DNA from 2 places in the Bilifractor sp. LCP21S3_A7 genome. Region 1 is predicted to be linked to the other one. Evidence: riboswitches for the same ligand, from Rfam matches in the RefSeq annotation. Region 1 holds a riboswitch; the other holds the start of a gene.
The links. A riboswitch is a leader RNA that binds a small molecule or an ion and turns the genes downstream of it on or off. The one in region 1 is predicted to bind thiamine pyrophosphate.
Positions count from the first base shown of each region.

Region 1 (7,785 bases):
GGTACGCGGAGAGGATGGATGAGGACGAATACTTCGGCAGCCCCGCGATCGTTTTTTCTGTTTTTGCCCATGAAAAGGGAATTGACTGCCGGGATGCCTTTGAGATGTACGGCTACAGTGTGGCGTCCACGCTGGTGCAGAACGCGGTCCGCTCCGTCCCCCTCGGACAGAGAGAAGGACAGGTGATTCTGCATGACATTTTGCTCCTGATCACGGATCTTTATGACCGGACGTCAGAGCTGAATGAGGAGTATCTGGGAGCTAACATTCCGGGTCTCGAGCTGGCGCAGATCTGTCATGAGACACAGGAAGCGAGATTGTTCATGTCGTAGTATATGCGAGAAGCAGGAATTCGAGGAGCAGTGAATCAGAGAATAATCAGGATACCGGAATCATCTGACAGGAATATGATCCGGCAGCATATCACAGAGAAAGGATAATGAATCATGAAACGGGCAGTAAGAATCGGAGTCGGAGGTCCGGTAGGATCCGGAAAAACGCAGCTGATCGAGAGGCTTACCAGAAGGCTTAAGGATGAATACAGTATGGCGGTTATCACCAATGATATCTATACGAAGTGGGACGCAGAGTATATGGTATCCCATTCCGTACTGGATGCGGACAGAATCATCGGGGTGGAGACCGGCGGATGCCCGCACACGGCGATCCGTGAGGATGCGTCCATGAATTTTGCGGCGGTGGAGAAGCTGGAGAAGCGTTTCAACCACACCCTCGATCTGATGTTCATTGAAAGCGGAGGTGATAACCTCGCGGCAACCTTCAGCCCCGAGCTGGTAGATTTTTCCATTTACATCATTGACTGCGCGGAGGGAGAGAAGATCCCGGCAAAGGCTGGACAGGGAATGATCAAGTCGGATTTGTTCATCATCAACAAGATCGATCTCGCGCCTTATGTCGGAGCAAATCTGGAGAACATGCGGGAGACGTCCCGAAAGTTTCGCGGAGATGGGACCTTTGTGTTTACGAATCTGAAGACGGACGAAGGTCTCGAGGATGTTGTGCGGTGGCTGAAGAAGGATTGTCTTCTGGAGGACCTTGAATGAAAAGTCAATTTGACGGAGAGATCCGCCTTGGATTTACAAACCGAAGCGGGCGAACTGTGGCGCAGACGACCTACCGCAGGGGAAATTCCAGGATTTCCGGGAACATTCCGGCTGCAGTCGACGTTCCATATTATTTTCTGATCAGCACCGGCGGCGGTTTTACCGAGGGGGAGACGTATCTTCAGGAGGTTTCGCTCGAGGAACAGTGTCATGCGATTGTGACGACACAGACCCCGAACTATATCTACAAGTGCGACGGGGGAAGACTGACGAGTCAGAACAACCGGGTGAAGATTGGAAAGGATTCCTTCCTGGAGTATTATATTGATGAGACGATTCCGTACGCCAGGGCAAGGTTTCGTCAGAACACGGAGATCCAGATGGCCCGGGGATCCAGACTGATTATGACCGACGGTCTGACTGCCGGGTGGTCGGAGAACGAGGAACCCTTCCAGTACCGGGATATCGGGCTGAAGACCGATATCCGGATGGATGGTCGGCTTCTGTTCCATGACTTTCTGCTCGTCAACCCGGAAGAGGATCATATGCATGAAATCGGATGCTTTGAGGGATCCATGAACTACAATTCCGCTGTCATCATTGATGAAGGTGTCGACGAGGCTATGCTGGAGGAACTGAGAAATTTTCTGAATCAGAAATTCACCGGTTCCGACGAGGTCCGGTTCGGATTGTCTCTGCTTGATCGTTATGGTCTTGTACTTCGTGTTCTGGGGAAGAGCATCGTGGGGAACCGCGAAGTCGTGTATTCAATGACCGGTTATTACCGGGAGAAAATTCTCGGTTATCCCCACTTTGCGTTGAGGAAAAATGCCTGAATGAAGTGCGCCTTTAGCGATTTTGAGTGTTGTCAATAGAGACAACAGGCATATGTATGACAAAGTGCCGGAAGTCGTTAATCCAGATCGGCAATCAAAAAGAATTTTGAAAATGGTTGATTTTTCGCCCAAAGTAATGGTTGATTTTTCGCGCAAAAGTACGCTTGATGAAAATAAGGGAATGTGTTATCATGAACCCGTTGTGAGGCTCATTGCTCCTGGCTTCCGGGAAACATCCGGGCCGGCACAGAACAATAGAATAGAAAAACATGGGGAGCCGGAAGGCTGAGAGGTATCACATGAGATACGACCCGAGAACCTGATTTGGATAATGCCAACGTAGGGAAGTGCGAGCACTGGTGTTTTTATGTAGTCTTTTAGGCGGTATCCATTTGGGTATCGTCTTTTTTGTGTATAAGCTCTTCGAAACCACGAAGCACGGAGCAATCCGCAGCTTATACAGTATTATACCAGAACAGCTCTTCGAAACCGCAGACAGGAGCGTCACATGCGAAAAGCGCTAGTGACTTTATTCTATTTAAAGAATTCGAAAGGAAGGACAAGGTTACAGATGAGAGAGTATCATACGCAGATGGAGGCGGCGAGAAAGGGAATCGTCACTCCGGAGATGAAGGCTGTGGCAGGAAAAGAGAGAAGAACGGGGGAGGAAATCCGGAACTGGGTAGCGGAAGGAAAGGTGGTTATCCCAGCGAATCCGGCGCACAAGGGGCTTGATCCGAACGGCATCGGCAGTATGCTGAAGACGAAAATTAATGTAAATCTCGGTATCAGCCGTGATGTGAAGGATTATGATGTGGAGATGAAGAAGGTTCTCAGCGCCGTCGATCTCGGCGCTGAGGCAATCATGGATCTTTCCAGTCATGGCAACACCCAGCCGTTCCGCAGAAAGCTGACCAGTGAATGTCCGGCGATGATCGGCACGGTTCCGATCTATGATTCCGTGATCCATTATCAGAGGGACCTTGCGACCCTCAGTGCAAAGGATTTTGTGGATGTCGTGCGTCTGCACGCAGAGGACGGTGTGGACTTCGTGACGCTGCACTGTGGGATCACCAGAAAGACGATTGAGGAAATCAAGGCCGGCAGGAGGAAAATGAACATAGTCAGCCGGGGAGGAAGCCTGGTATTCGCATGGATGGCGATGACGGGGAACGAAAATCCCTTCTACGAATATTATGATGAGATTCTGGAGATCTGCCGGGAACATGATGTGACTATCAGCCTCGGTGATGCCTGCCGGCCGGGATGCCTTGCGGACGCGACGGACAGCTGTCAGATCGGCGAACTGCTTCGGCTTGGAGAGCTGACGCAGAGGGCGTGGGACCGGGATGTCCAGGTCATGGTGGAAGGACCAGGCCATGTGCCGATGGATCAGATCGCCGCAAACATGAAGGTTCAGCAGACCATCTGCAAGGGAGCGCCCTTCTATGTACTCGGACCTCTGGTAACAGATATCGCGCCAGGCTATGACCACATCACAGCTGCGATCGGCGGGGCGATTGCGGCGATGAGCGGCGCTGCGTTTCTCTGTTATGTGACACCGGCGGAGCATCTTGCGCTTCCGAACATAGACGATGTACGTCAGGGAATAATAGCAAGCCGGATAGCGGCTCACGCGGCAGATATCGCCAAGGGCATTCCGGGTGCGCGGGAACAGGACGACCGGATGGCGGATGCAAGACGGAAGCTTGACTGGGAAGCCCAGTTCAAGGAGGCGCTTGATCCGAAGACTGCGAAGTCCATTCGGGACAGCCGGGCGCCGGAGGATGATCACAGTGACACCTGCTCCATGTGCGGAAAGTTCTGCGCGGTGCGGAGCATGAATAAAGCGCTGGCGGGAGAATATATCGATATTCTCTAATGTATCGATATCATTTGATCAGAGTATATTTTGCAGGGATTTCACAGGACTGCTTTATCCAGGGGCTGACTTAAGGTCAGCAGCCGGAGACACCGGACAGAGGTTCTGTGAAATTCCTGTTTTTCTGTTGCATGAATAAAAATGAATAAAAAAGAAAATGCTTTCCTACCGGCACTGGATTCTGTATACTTAAGGATGAAAATCATGGTTACAGATTTCGCCGCGAGGCGGAAGCTGCCACAGGGCTGCCGCGGATGTTGGAATATACTGCAATATTTGCCGCAGCACAGAAAAGGAGGAGCAGTATGTGGACTAGGATCGGATTAAAAAACCGGTCAAAAGAGGTATTCAGGGGCAATTACTGGAAAGCTGTTCTTGCCGGACTTCTTCTTTCGCTGACGATTGGAGGATCTTACAGCAGATCCGGCGGAGGAGCGTTATCCGGATTTTGCAACGGAATTTTGAATTATGATGTCGTTTCCGGCAGAGACACTGATATTTTCGGATTTCATGCGGGACCGGGCGGCATTCCCGGCGGGATGTTTGGTGCGTGGCTGATGGCTGCGGGGATCATCTTCATGGTGGTGGTGTTGATCGCCGTCATCGCGATTGTGGCCGATGTATTTCTGCTGAATCCGCTGGAAGTCGGGGTGCGGAGGTTCTTTTATACGAATCTTCACCAGAAAGCGGAGCTTCGCGAAATCATGTACGGATTTGATCACTCCTACAAGAACGTGGTAAAGGTGATGTTCTTCCGTGATCTCTATACCTTTCTCTGGTCATTGCTTTTCGTGATTCCGGGAATCGTGAAAGGGTATGAATATCGTATGATTCCGTATCTTCTGGCTGAATATCCGGACATGCCGATGGAGGAAGCGTTCCAGATCAGCAGAAACATGATGTATGGAAATAAATGGAAGGCATTTGTGCTGGACCTTTCGTTTCTTCTGTGGGTGATTTTTTCGAGCATTACCTTCGGGCTGGTCGGTATCTTCTATGTAGATCCCTATATGGCGCAGACGAGCGCCGCGCTGTACGATGCCATCAAGATCGAGAAAAATCCGTTCGCGGGACAGAATCCGGGCGGTAATGGCAGCTTCGCAGGCATGTGGTAAACGGTCATACGATGATCTTGCCACAAAATGTATAAGCTGCGGTTTGTCTGCGTTTTCGAAGCACATATAGTTTTCGATTTTGGAGGTAATAGAATGTATCATTGCATACTGGCAAAATATAATGCGAAAATATCCCGAAAGCAGAAGGAGAATCTTCTGCCGGAGATCCGGGAACTGTTCGCGGGTCTCACCGGAATTGAAGGAATTGAATCGGTTGAGGTATTTCCAAATGTGATTGACCGGGCAAACCGGTACGATGTTCTGATCCGGATCCGGATGAAACCGGAGGCATTGCCTGTCTATGACGACAGTGAAATCCACAAAACCTGGAAAAGAGACTACGGAAAATACCTTGAGAAGAAGGCGATATTTGATTATGAGGGATGAGAATGCGTAGCAGATATGCACAAAATTTCCCGGTATTTTCACAAAAATTATAGAAGTAAGTCCTGAATTTCATGCATAAGCTCCCGAAAGATTTGCATTTCAGTGTCAAGAGGATAAAATACCCATATAGGGTCTCCGGAGAACCGCGGGTCATGGAAGGATAGCATACCGCATCAGTTTTCACGGAGCCTGTGACAATATTTATTTGGAAGTCGGCCGTAGATATCGAAGACCGAAATTGAATCTGAGGAGAGGCATGAGAGATGAAAAAGGCAAAGGTGAAATTCAACCGGGTCGAGGATATCGTAGCATTTGTTAAACTTGCCGGAGAATGCGCAGAGGACGTCACGGTCCGGAAGGGCAGAAGTGAGACGGACGGAAAATCAATTATGGGAGTATTTGCTCTGGGATTTGAACCGATAGAGATTGAGTTCACGGAAGGCAATTCACAGATGGAAGAGTATCTGAGCGCGTACGCATTATAATCAGCGTTCAGAGAGCGTGTTAAACAGACCTAAAAGATCGGCAGATATTTGTTCGGGAAAGGATAAATATCTGCCGATTTACTGTATAAAGCCGTCGTCAAGCGGGCAGTTTTTGGGCATGCGAAGCATGCACAGAAAACTGCATGCTTGAACGACGCTAACATGTATGAGCATGGAGCGGTGTGAAACACCGCGAGAATGCGAATATGCGCGGGCAGTGAGCCACACCCGCTCACACGAAGTGTGAAGCGGTGGGGCGAACGCCGCGACAGACCGACGAAGTCGGTCACATGTGGCAGCTGCGAGAGTTGCGAAGCAACGGAGCAGCTGGCTTTATACAGTATGCGGCACGATATAATAATAAGCGGCACGGAAGCTGCGAAGCAGCGAAGTGACGCGGGGACTTATACAGTATGCGGCACGATAACAGGCAGTGCTCCACACCTGTCAGGAAAGGAAAAGGACAACGATGGAAAATTTCGATGAATTATACTATCAGAGACCATATCTGAAAGAGTTTGACGCGGAGGTGATCTCCTGCGAACCGTGCGGGAAGGGCTATCACGTGGAGCTAAACCGGACGGCGTTTTATCCGGAAGGCGGCGGTCAGCCTTCAGACCGCGGCATTCTGCAGACTGACGCACAGACGGTTATTCCGGTGCGGGATGTTCAGAAGCATGGGGATCACATTGTTCATACGACGGATCGGGAAATCGCCGTCGGAACTCAGGTACACGGGGTCATTGACTGGCAGCGCCGAATGGATTATACTACGGCACATTCGGGTGAGCATATCCTATCTGGTCTGATCCACAGACGTTTCGGATACGAGAATGTCGGATTCCATATGAGTGAGGAATGCGTCACCATTGATATCAGCGGAGTCATGACCTGGGAAGAACTGATGGAGGTGGAGCGTGACACAAATGCAGTGATCCGCAGCGATGTTCCTGTAGAAGAAAGCTTTCCGGAGGGACAGGAACTGGAGACGCTGGATTACCGGAGCAAGAAGGAACTGACCGGAAAAGTCAGAATCATCACGATTCCGGGAGCGGATATCTGCGCCTGCTGCGGGACCCATGTGATGAGAACCGGCGAGATCGGCATGGTGAAATGTCTCAGCATGATTCATTATAAGAAAGGCGTGCGGATCGAGCTGGTCTGCGGCAGAAAGGCCCTTCTCGATTATGAGCGGAAGGTGGACCAGAACACGGAGATCTCCCATATGCTCTCCGCGAAGCCCCATGAGACAGCAGAGGCTGTCGCGAGAGTACAGCAGGAGCTGGCGGAGGCAAATCAGAAGCTGAATGCCTGGGTCAGCAGGTACTTTGACGGGAAGATGAAGGAACTCGAAAAGCAGGAGTCCTTTCTGATCGACTTTGAGGAAAATATCGACAGGAACAGCTGCCGGAAGTTCTGCGACAGGCTTGTGAAGGAATCCATGGCGCCTACCTGTGCCGTAATTACGGAGCAGGAAGACGAAAAGGGCGTCTATGCGTACTGCATCTGCAGCTCTGCGGTGAATCTGAGAAACCTTACGAAGACGATCAACTCCAGCCTGGACGGACGGGGAGGCGGAAGCCCGGAGATGATCCAGGGATCTTTTCACGCAGAGAAAGTCAGGATACAAGAAGTCCTGACCGAAATCTTTCGTGTATAAGCTCTTCGAAAACGCAGACGGGCTCGACACACGCGACGCGTGTGAAAGAGCGAGGATGCGATTTCGAAAGCAACAGGTATGAGGATGAAGCGCGAAGGCGCGGAATCCGAATGCCTGTAGGATTGTGGGAGTGCGAAGCACGGAGCAATCCGTAGCTTATACAGTATTAAAGAGCTCCAGGAAAACGCAGACAGGCACGTCACACGTGAAGCGTGTGTAAGGGCCAGGATGCGAATTTTCACAAAACGTGTGTTCTGTGTTATAATCGGAGGCGGAACGGTTTTTGAGTTTCCTGCTGAGGGGATTTGATATGCTTGTGATAGAACTGCTGCTTCTGGCAGCGCTTGTGATATTTC
Region 1 covers NZ_JBQKGL010000002.1:188,629-196,413, reverse strand. Annotated here, with positions in the region: gene ACTQ1O_RS02585 (urease accessory protein UreF) at 1-332, shown strand, start outside; gene ureG (urease accessory protein UreG) at 447-1,064, shown strand; gene ACTQ1O_RS02575 (urease accessory protein UreD) at 1,061-1,900, shown strand; gene ACTQ1O_RS02570 (hypothetical protein) at 1,953-2,189, shown strand; TPP riboswitch at 2,161-2,263, shown strand; gene thiC (phosphomethylpyrimidine synthase ThiC) at 2,472-3,782, shown strand; gene ACTQ1O_RS02560 (DUF975 family protein) at 4,088-4,897, shown strand; gene ACTQ1O_RS02555 (Dabb family protein) at 4,991-5,284, shown strand; gene ACTQ1O_RS02550 (HPr family phosphocarrier protein) at 5,548-5,769, shown strand; gene ACTQ1O_RS02545 (alanyl-tRNA editing protein) at 6,239-7,429, shown strand; gene ACTQ1O_RS02540 (DNA/RNA non-specific endonuclease) at 7,740-7,785, shown strand, end outside.

Region 2 (7,785 bases), on a different contig from region 1:
GATCGGTGTCGCAGAGCCGACCTCAATCATGGTCGACACCTTCGGAACCGGTAAAGTATCCGATGAAAAGCTTGTAGAGATCATCCGTAAGAATTTCGACCTTCGTCCGGCCGGAATCATCAAGATGCTTGATCTTCGCCGTCCGATTTACAAGGCGACAGCTGCTTACGGACACTTCGGACGTACCGACGTGGATCTTCCGTGGGAGCATCTCGACAAGGTAGACGCGATCAAGGCAAGCCTTTAATCGGCTGTGGATTGACGCGGCAGAAGTGGGATGTGCCCTGATCGGGCGTCAGAATATGCAGAAGAACGCATTCGGGGAATATCGCGATTGCGTCATGGAATACAGGAAGGGTTCTTCTCCTGGTCTTAACAGACCGGGAGAAGAACCCTTTTTTACGCGAACAGTGAGCCGCAGCCGAATACGAAGTATTCGTGTGCGGCGAGCGTCGCGATAGCGAGATAAAACTCGCGCAGCGTGTTTTATCTCGTTCAAAAAAATTTCAAAAATCGCAGATCGTGAGTGTGATATACTGAGCGAAGAGTGGTGTAGTGTTGCGCAAGCTGCAGAGTCGTAAGTGCTGCGCGCGAAGTGAGGCAAAGGGAAAAGAGGCTGCGGTTTTGGAAGAGGTGCGGGCGCAGCTGAGGTAAGGAAAAAAGAGGCTGCGGCACCAGGAGCGGTGCAGATGCATCGGAAAAAACACAATAACGGAAAAAGGAACAGAGAACATTGATTTTGAAGCGAAAGAAAGAAAATACAGCCATGGATCTCCGGACGCGGATCGGAATCGCTTTTATTCTGGTGATTCTGATACCTGTTCTGCTCTGCAGCGCGGTGTTCTATGTGCTGATGAATTATAAGGTAAGGCAGTTGGGCAGACAGTATGGGATTGACAACCCGGGAATGGAGAGCCTCTATAACAATGCGCTGCTGATTTCGAAGACTCTCGACGAGACGCTTTCCTCGGTGCAGCACACGCTTGAGAACGATCCGGACAGGATGGAAGATAAGAAGTATCTGAAGGAGCTGAATGAAACGCTCAGTGGAAATGGAGCATTCATTGTGGTGCGGAAGGGAAACGCCATATATTATAACGGCAGCACGGATCTTTCGAACGCGGAGCTGCTGTCGCAGCTTCCGTCATCGGCCGACGGGATATCCGGAAATGAGGAGAATGGAGAAAATTCCTATATACAGGTCCGGAACCAGGCAATGCTCAAGCAGATCAGCTTCCGATTTTCCGACGGTTCAAGAGGAAGTATTTTTCTGATCAGCATGCTGAACCAGCTGGCGCCGGAGATCAAAGGGGCCATGACGGAGACAATACTGCTGATTATCGTGATTCTGAGCTTTACCAGCATTGCGATGAGCATCTGGATCTACCGGGGTGTCATCATCCCCATCAATCAGCTCAAAAAGGCTGCACAGAATATCCGTGACGGCAATCTGAATTTTGTGACCCAGAAGAGCGGAATCAAGGAGATGGATGATCTCTGCGATGATTTCGAGGAGATGAGGGTACGGCTGAAGGAATCTGCCGAGGAGAAAATCCGTTTTGACGCGCAGAACCGTGAACTGATCAGCAATATTTCGCATGATCTGAAGACACCGGTAACCGCGATCAAGGGTTACACGGAAGGACTGATCGACGGTGTGGCAGCCACGCCGGAGAAGCAGCAACGGTATATCCGCACGATTTACAATAAAACCATTGAGATTACGAGGCTGATCGATGAGCTGACCATGTACTCCAAAATCGACACGAATCGGATTCCGTATAATTTTCAGAAGATCCATGCGTCCTCCTATTTTGAGGATTGCCGTGAGGAACTGAGCATGGAACTGGAACAGCAGAATATCCGGCTGAATTACAGCAATTATCTGGTCGATGATGCCGTGATCATAGCAGATCCGGAACAGCTCCGCCGCGTAATCAACAACATCGTAGGCAATTCCGTGAAATATATGGACAAGGATCCCGGAATCATCAGCATCCGCCTGCGCGACGTCGGTGACTTTATACAGGTGGAGATCGAAGATAACGGGAGAGGAATCAATCAGAAGGATATACCGAGAATTTTTGACCGGTTCTACCGCAGCGATCAGGCAAGAAGAGCCAGAGGAGGCAGCGGAATCGGACTTTCCATTGTCAAGAAGATCATCGAAGATCACGAGGGAAAGGTTTGGGCGACGAGCAGGGAGGGCGAAGGAACGGTCATTTACTTCGTGCTTCGGAAATATCAGGAGGGAAGACATGAGTAAAATTCTAATCATTGAGGATGAAGAATCCATAGCAGAACTGGAGAAGGATTATTTGGAGCTCTCCGGCTTCGAGGTTGATATTGAGAATGAGGGAGACAAGGGGCTGAAGAGGGCGCTGGAGACCGATTATGATCTGTACATTCTTGACCTTATGCTTCCTGTTGTAGACGGATTTGAAATCTGCAGAAAGATTCGTGAGAAAAAGAACGCGCCGATCATCATCGTGTCGGCAAAAAAAGATGACATCGACAAGATCCATGGTCTCGGACTTGGCGCGGACGATTATATGACGAAGCCGTTTTCTCCGAGCGAGATGGTGGCGCGGGTCAAGGCGCACATGGCGCGGTATGACCGTCTGGTGAGCAGTCAGCCTAAGAATGACATTATCGAGATACGCGGGATCCGGATCGACAAGACGGCCAGAAGAGTCTGGGTGAACGGGGAAGAAAAGACATTTACCAACAAGGAATTTGACCTTCTGACTTTTCTGGCGGAGAACCCGAATCATGTGTTTACAAAGGAAGAACTGTTCCGTGAGATCTGGAACATGGATTCCGTCGGAGATATTGCGACAGTAACGGTGCACATCAAGAAGATCCGGGAAAAAATCGAATTCAATACAGCAAAACCGCAGTATATTGAGACGATATGGGGTGTCGGCTACCGTTTTAAAATATAAGCCGGTCACAGGGACCTATGTATGCGCGTGTATCGGATTAAGAGCAAAGGCGTGCAGATAATCCGGACCGATTTGCGCCGGGTGATTATTGTCACCCTAAAAAATAAAACAGGTTGACAATGTTCTTCGTTGAATTTATACTCAAAACTGTTTAAAAACAGGAGGAGAAAAATCAATGAAGAAGAACACAGTAAAGGATCTTTGTATGATCGCTGTTTTTGCGGCGATCATCAGTATTGTGGGACAGTTCAGCATTCCGCTTCCGGGCGGCGTTCCGATGACGCTGCAGACGTTGATCATCGCGCTGGCCGGCGCAATTCTCGGATCGAAGAAGGGATTCTGGTCAACGGTCATCTATATTCTGATTGGAGCAATCGGCGTTCCGGTGTTCGCCGGATGGACGGGCGGAATCGGTGCGATCATGGGAATGACGGGTGGATTCCTTGTTTCGTTCCCGCTGATTGCGCTGTTCACGGGTCTTGGAGATGAAATCGGCGTCCGTCTTTCCGTGTCGGCGGGCGCGCGGGGCAGAAAGGTCATTTCCTGCGTGAGTCTTCTGATCGGCGTTCTGGTCGGCTATGTTGTAAACTATGCAGTGGGTTCTGTCTGGTTTATGGCAGTCGCTCAGTCAAATCTGGCTACGGCGCTCACGGCATGCGTGATACCCTTCATTCCGACATCAATCCTGAAGGCGGTTCTGGTGCTGATTCTCGGTCCGGTTCTGAAGCATTCTTTGGAGAAGGCGCATGTTCTGGAGGTCAGACGCACAGCTGCTGTCTGAATTCATTAACTTGTCAGTAGAATAAAAATACATAATGTGAATCGGGTGTTACCGTGTTTTGTGTCATTTTCGGAATACAAAATGTGAATCACGAGCGAACGCGTTTACCTCATTTCATTTTGGAAGGAGCATCGGTGCTATGGAGACAGACGGCCGGAAGGCGGATATGAGACTACGTCCCCATCATCTGCTGTGTACGCAGGGTTATGAGGGAAAAGGCTATGATGAAAATTTCGTCAGAAGGATGACGGCTTTTGTAACGCGGATGCGCCGGGAAGAGAACTTTTGTGTTGAGATTACCCTTCGTCCGGATGATATCTGTGCCGCCTGTCCGAATCTCAGCGATCCTGAGCATTGTGTGAACGATGACAAGGTGCTTGCTTTTGACCGGAAGGTTCTGGAATTGTTCGGCCTGAAGGAGGGAGAGAACTACAATTATCAGAAGCTGGTACGGGACATTGATGATCATATGACCCGGGAAAAACTGCATTCCATATGTGGAACCTGCAGCTGGTATCCGGTCAGCCTGTGCCGGGACAGAATCCTTGGCATCCGGACAGAGACAGATCTGTAAAATGCGTGCTGCTCCTTTTATTTTACAGAAAATATGCTTGAGTATGACTTAATATTCGTGTATCATGAGATAAAAGGTTATGTTACAGACATGCCAGGAGCTGTATTGATCCACATGCCAGAGCTGCAGATGAAAAGGAGGCACAGAAATGTTATTTTACAGATGTGATGGATGCGGAAACTTTATTACTTTTCTGACAGAGAAGACGGCCTGCACGCCGAAGTGCTGCGGCGAGACAATGAAGGAGCTTACACCGAACACAACGGACGCGGCGACAGAGAAGCATGTGCCGGTTGTCAGTGTTGAGAACGGAACGGTTACGGTCAAGGTTGGAAGTGTGGCACATCCGATGCTGGAGGAGCATTATATCCAGTGGATCATTCTGGAGACAAAGAACGGATTCCAGAAGAGAGATCTGAAACCGGGAGATAAGCCGGAGGCGGTATTTGCGCTCGCGGATGGAGAGGAACCGGTTGCGGCATATGAATACTGCAATCTGCATGGCCTCTGGAAGGCGGAGATCTGATACCGGAGACAGTACGGCACAAAAAAGGAGCGGCGATGCCGCTCTTTTTTTGTATCCGGACTCTTACGTACACTATGTGTGCGGTGATTCTGTATAAGTCCGCGTGGGTATGGAACTATGCGACCGGACTTATGCAGTATGATGTTTTGAAACTTTTTTGTCGATACTCAGAATCTCCTGCTCCGGGTTGTATACCACCTTGATGTATGCGGAGACAGAAGGTGCGCCGGCGCGGATTGCGACATGCTGGCATTCCTTTACCACGTCCATCAGCTGGTCGTAGCTGTCTCCTTCGATGGCGGTCTCGAAAGGCCCCACATAATAGCTGAGGCCGGTGCTCTTGATGTAGGCGATAACCTCATCTACAATCCGGATCAGCTCTTCATCGTTGTCCACATCTGGTAATGTCTGAATGGCTACACTTGCCTTCATTTCTTTTTCCTCCTTTTCCATTTTCAACATTTTCGTATTCAACAGCCAACAAGGAAATCGTCCGCCGCAGGTGGATATCTGCGTCTGTCGGCATAAAAAATGCAGCAGCGCCGGAATGAATCAGGCACTGCTGTATCAAGGATGAAGAGCGGGTTTTCTACGGAAAAATCCGGTGATTCTCTTTACGCTTCCTACGCTGGCATGATCCAGATCAGGTATAAGGGTCACAGACAACATCTGTATCTCAGTCCTTTCCGGCGGACTCCCCTGCTGTAGTTCTATATTTTAGTCACTTTATTTTTCTGTGTCAATCCTGTGTGCGGTTAAGGACAGAGAAGATCCTGTGTGCGGTTAAGGACAGCGAAGACAGCAACTTTTGTCCTGCTAACCGTTCGCGGGCAGGTACGTTAAATCGTGATTTCGCTCTCTTGCCGCAGATTTAAAATGGATTATTATGGCTTCGGTGGTATAATGTGCAGGTATGAGTTTGAAAGCGGGTTTTGGATATGACGAAGGATATGACGAAAGGGCCGATTCTAAAGACCCTGATACTGTTTACAATTCCCCTGGTTCTGGGAACGCTTCTTCAGCTTACCTATAATGCGGCAGACAGCATGATTGTGGGGCGGTTTGTCGGAAAAACAGCGCTCGCGGCAGTGGGTACGACAAATCCTCTGGTCACCCTTGTTCTGCTTTTCACAAACGGGATCTGTCTCGGGGCGGGAATACTGGTGAGTACGCTGTATGGAGCGGGAAAGAAGGAGGAGCTGCGGAGACAGGTAAGTACGGGAATGATCTCGGGGTGCGTTTTCTCCGTGGCAGTCGCGGCTGTGATGTTTGTGGCAGCGAAGCCGCTTCTGATGGCGCTGCAGGTGGAGGCGGTCATTCTACCGGAGGGAGTCTTCTATCTGAGGATCATACTGTTCGGCATGTTCTTCAGCTTTATCTATAATTATCTGGCCAGTATGCTGCGCGCGATGGGTGACAGCGTCTCTCCGCTGATTTTTCTCGGTGGAAGCGCGGTACTGAATATTCTGGGAGATCTCTTTTTTATCGCGTTACTTCATATGGGAGTGGAGGGCGCCGCAATCAGTACGGTGATCTGTGAGGCCCTCAGTGCGGTTCTCTGTTATTTCTATATTCAGAGGAAGGTTCCGGAGCTTCGGCTCGGAAAAAAATGGCTGATCTTTGACTGGTCGATGCTGAAGAAAACCCTTGCGTTCGGTTTTGTGAGTGCGCTCCAGCAGAGCACGGTTCAGATGGGAAAGATCGGAACCCAGACCATCGTAAATACGCTCGGGGTAAACGCGACGGCGGCTTTCAACGCAACGAACCGGGTGGATGATTTCGCGACAATTCCCCAGCAGAATATCGCGCACGCCATGACCTCAGTGATGGCGCAGAATGTCGGAGCGGGGAATGCGCCGCGGGTGAAGCGGACGTATCGCGCCGGAATGTATTGCGAGCTCGTTTATGGCGTGGTGATCGGTGCTGTGGTGTTTTTGGCGGCGGGACCGCTGACCAGGCTGTTCACTTCGGACCCTGAGGTCATCGCGGAGGGGCAGCGCTATATGCGGCTCATCGCGGTCATGTATCCGGTTCCCGCGTTCACAAACGGACTTCAGGGATATTTTCGGGGAACGGGGGATCTGAAGGTCACGTTATATTCCAGTCTGATCAACATGGGAGTCCGGGTCGCATCGGAAATACCGATGGTGTTCGTGTGGCACTGGGGATTCATCTCGATTCCATGGTCGTATCTTCTCGGATGGATCGCGATGAGTATGTTTGAGCTTCCGTTCCTGATCCGGCGTCTTCGCCGGATGGGAAAGAGGCCGACAAACGAGAGAGCGGAGACAGAGTAAGGAGCCGCGGCGCGGATCAGATGTCGTAACGCAGGAGAAATGTGCGGCTTGGATCAGATGTTGTGACGCAGGAGAAATGTGCGGCGTGGACCAGATGTTGTGACGCAGGGAAAATGCGCGGTGCGGACCAGATGTTGTGACGCAGGGAAAATGCGCGGCATGGACCAGATGTTGTGACGCAGGAGAAAGGCCGCTGTGTGGGCTGAAGCCGCAGCTCGGGATGAGGTCATGATACAGGACGAAGCCGTGTGAGGTACCGGGTGTATCGGTGACCGGTGGAGAGTGAATATGGGTACAATTTTTTACATTATGGGAAAGAGCGCAAGCGGGAAGGATCACATATACACTGCACTGCTTGCCCGGTCGGAGCTGAATCTGAAGCCGATCGTGCTGTATACCACAAGGCCGATGCGGCAGGGGGAAGAGAACGGCAGAGAATATTATTTTTCAGACGAGAGGCATCTGGCGGAATTGAGAAAAGCCGGGCGGATCATTGAGGAACGTTGTTATCAGACGGTCAGCGGACCGTGGTATTATTTTACGGCGGATGAGGGGCAGATTGATCTGAAGAAGAGCGATTATCTCGGAATCGGTACGCTGGAATCCTATGAGCAGATGGTGCGGTATTACGGAAGAAAAGTCATGGTGCCGGTCTATATTGA
Region 2 covers NZ_JBQKGL010000006.1:11,383-19,167, forward strand. Annotated here, with positions in the region: gene metK (methionine adenosyltransferase) at 1-247, shown strand, start outside; gene ACTQ1O_RS06940 (ATP-binding protein) at 767-2,266, shown strand; gene ACTQ1O_RS06945 (response regulator transcription factor) at 2,259-2,945, shown strand; gene ACTQ1O_RS06950 (biotin transporter BioY) at 3,121-3,726, shown strand; gene ACTQ1O_RS06955 (DUF1284 domain-containing protein) at 3,866-4,300, shown strand; gene ACTQ1O_RS06960 (desulfoferrodoxin family protein) at 4,449-4,826, shown strand; gene ACTQ1O_RS06965 (thiamine-binding protein) at 4,956-5,258, opposite strand; TPP riboswitch at 5,430-5,537, opposite strand; gene ACTQ1O_RS06970 (MATE family efflux transporter) at 5,765-7,123, shown strand; gene ACTQ1O_RS06975 (guanylate kinase) at 7,412-7,785, shown strand, end outside.
Region 2: linked by a shared signal. The riboswitch ahead of ACTQ1O_RS06965 (thiamine-binding protein) and the one ahead of thiC (phosphomethylpyrimidine synthase ThiC) in region 1 are both predicted to bind thiamine pyrophosphate.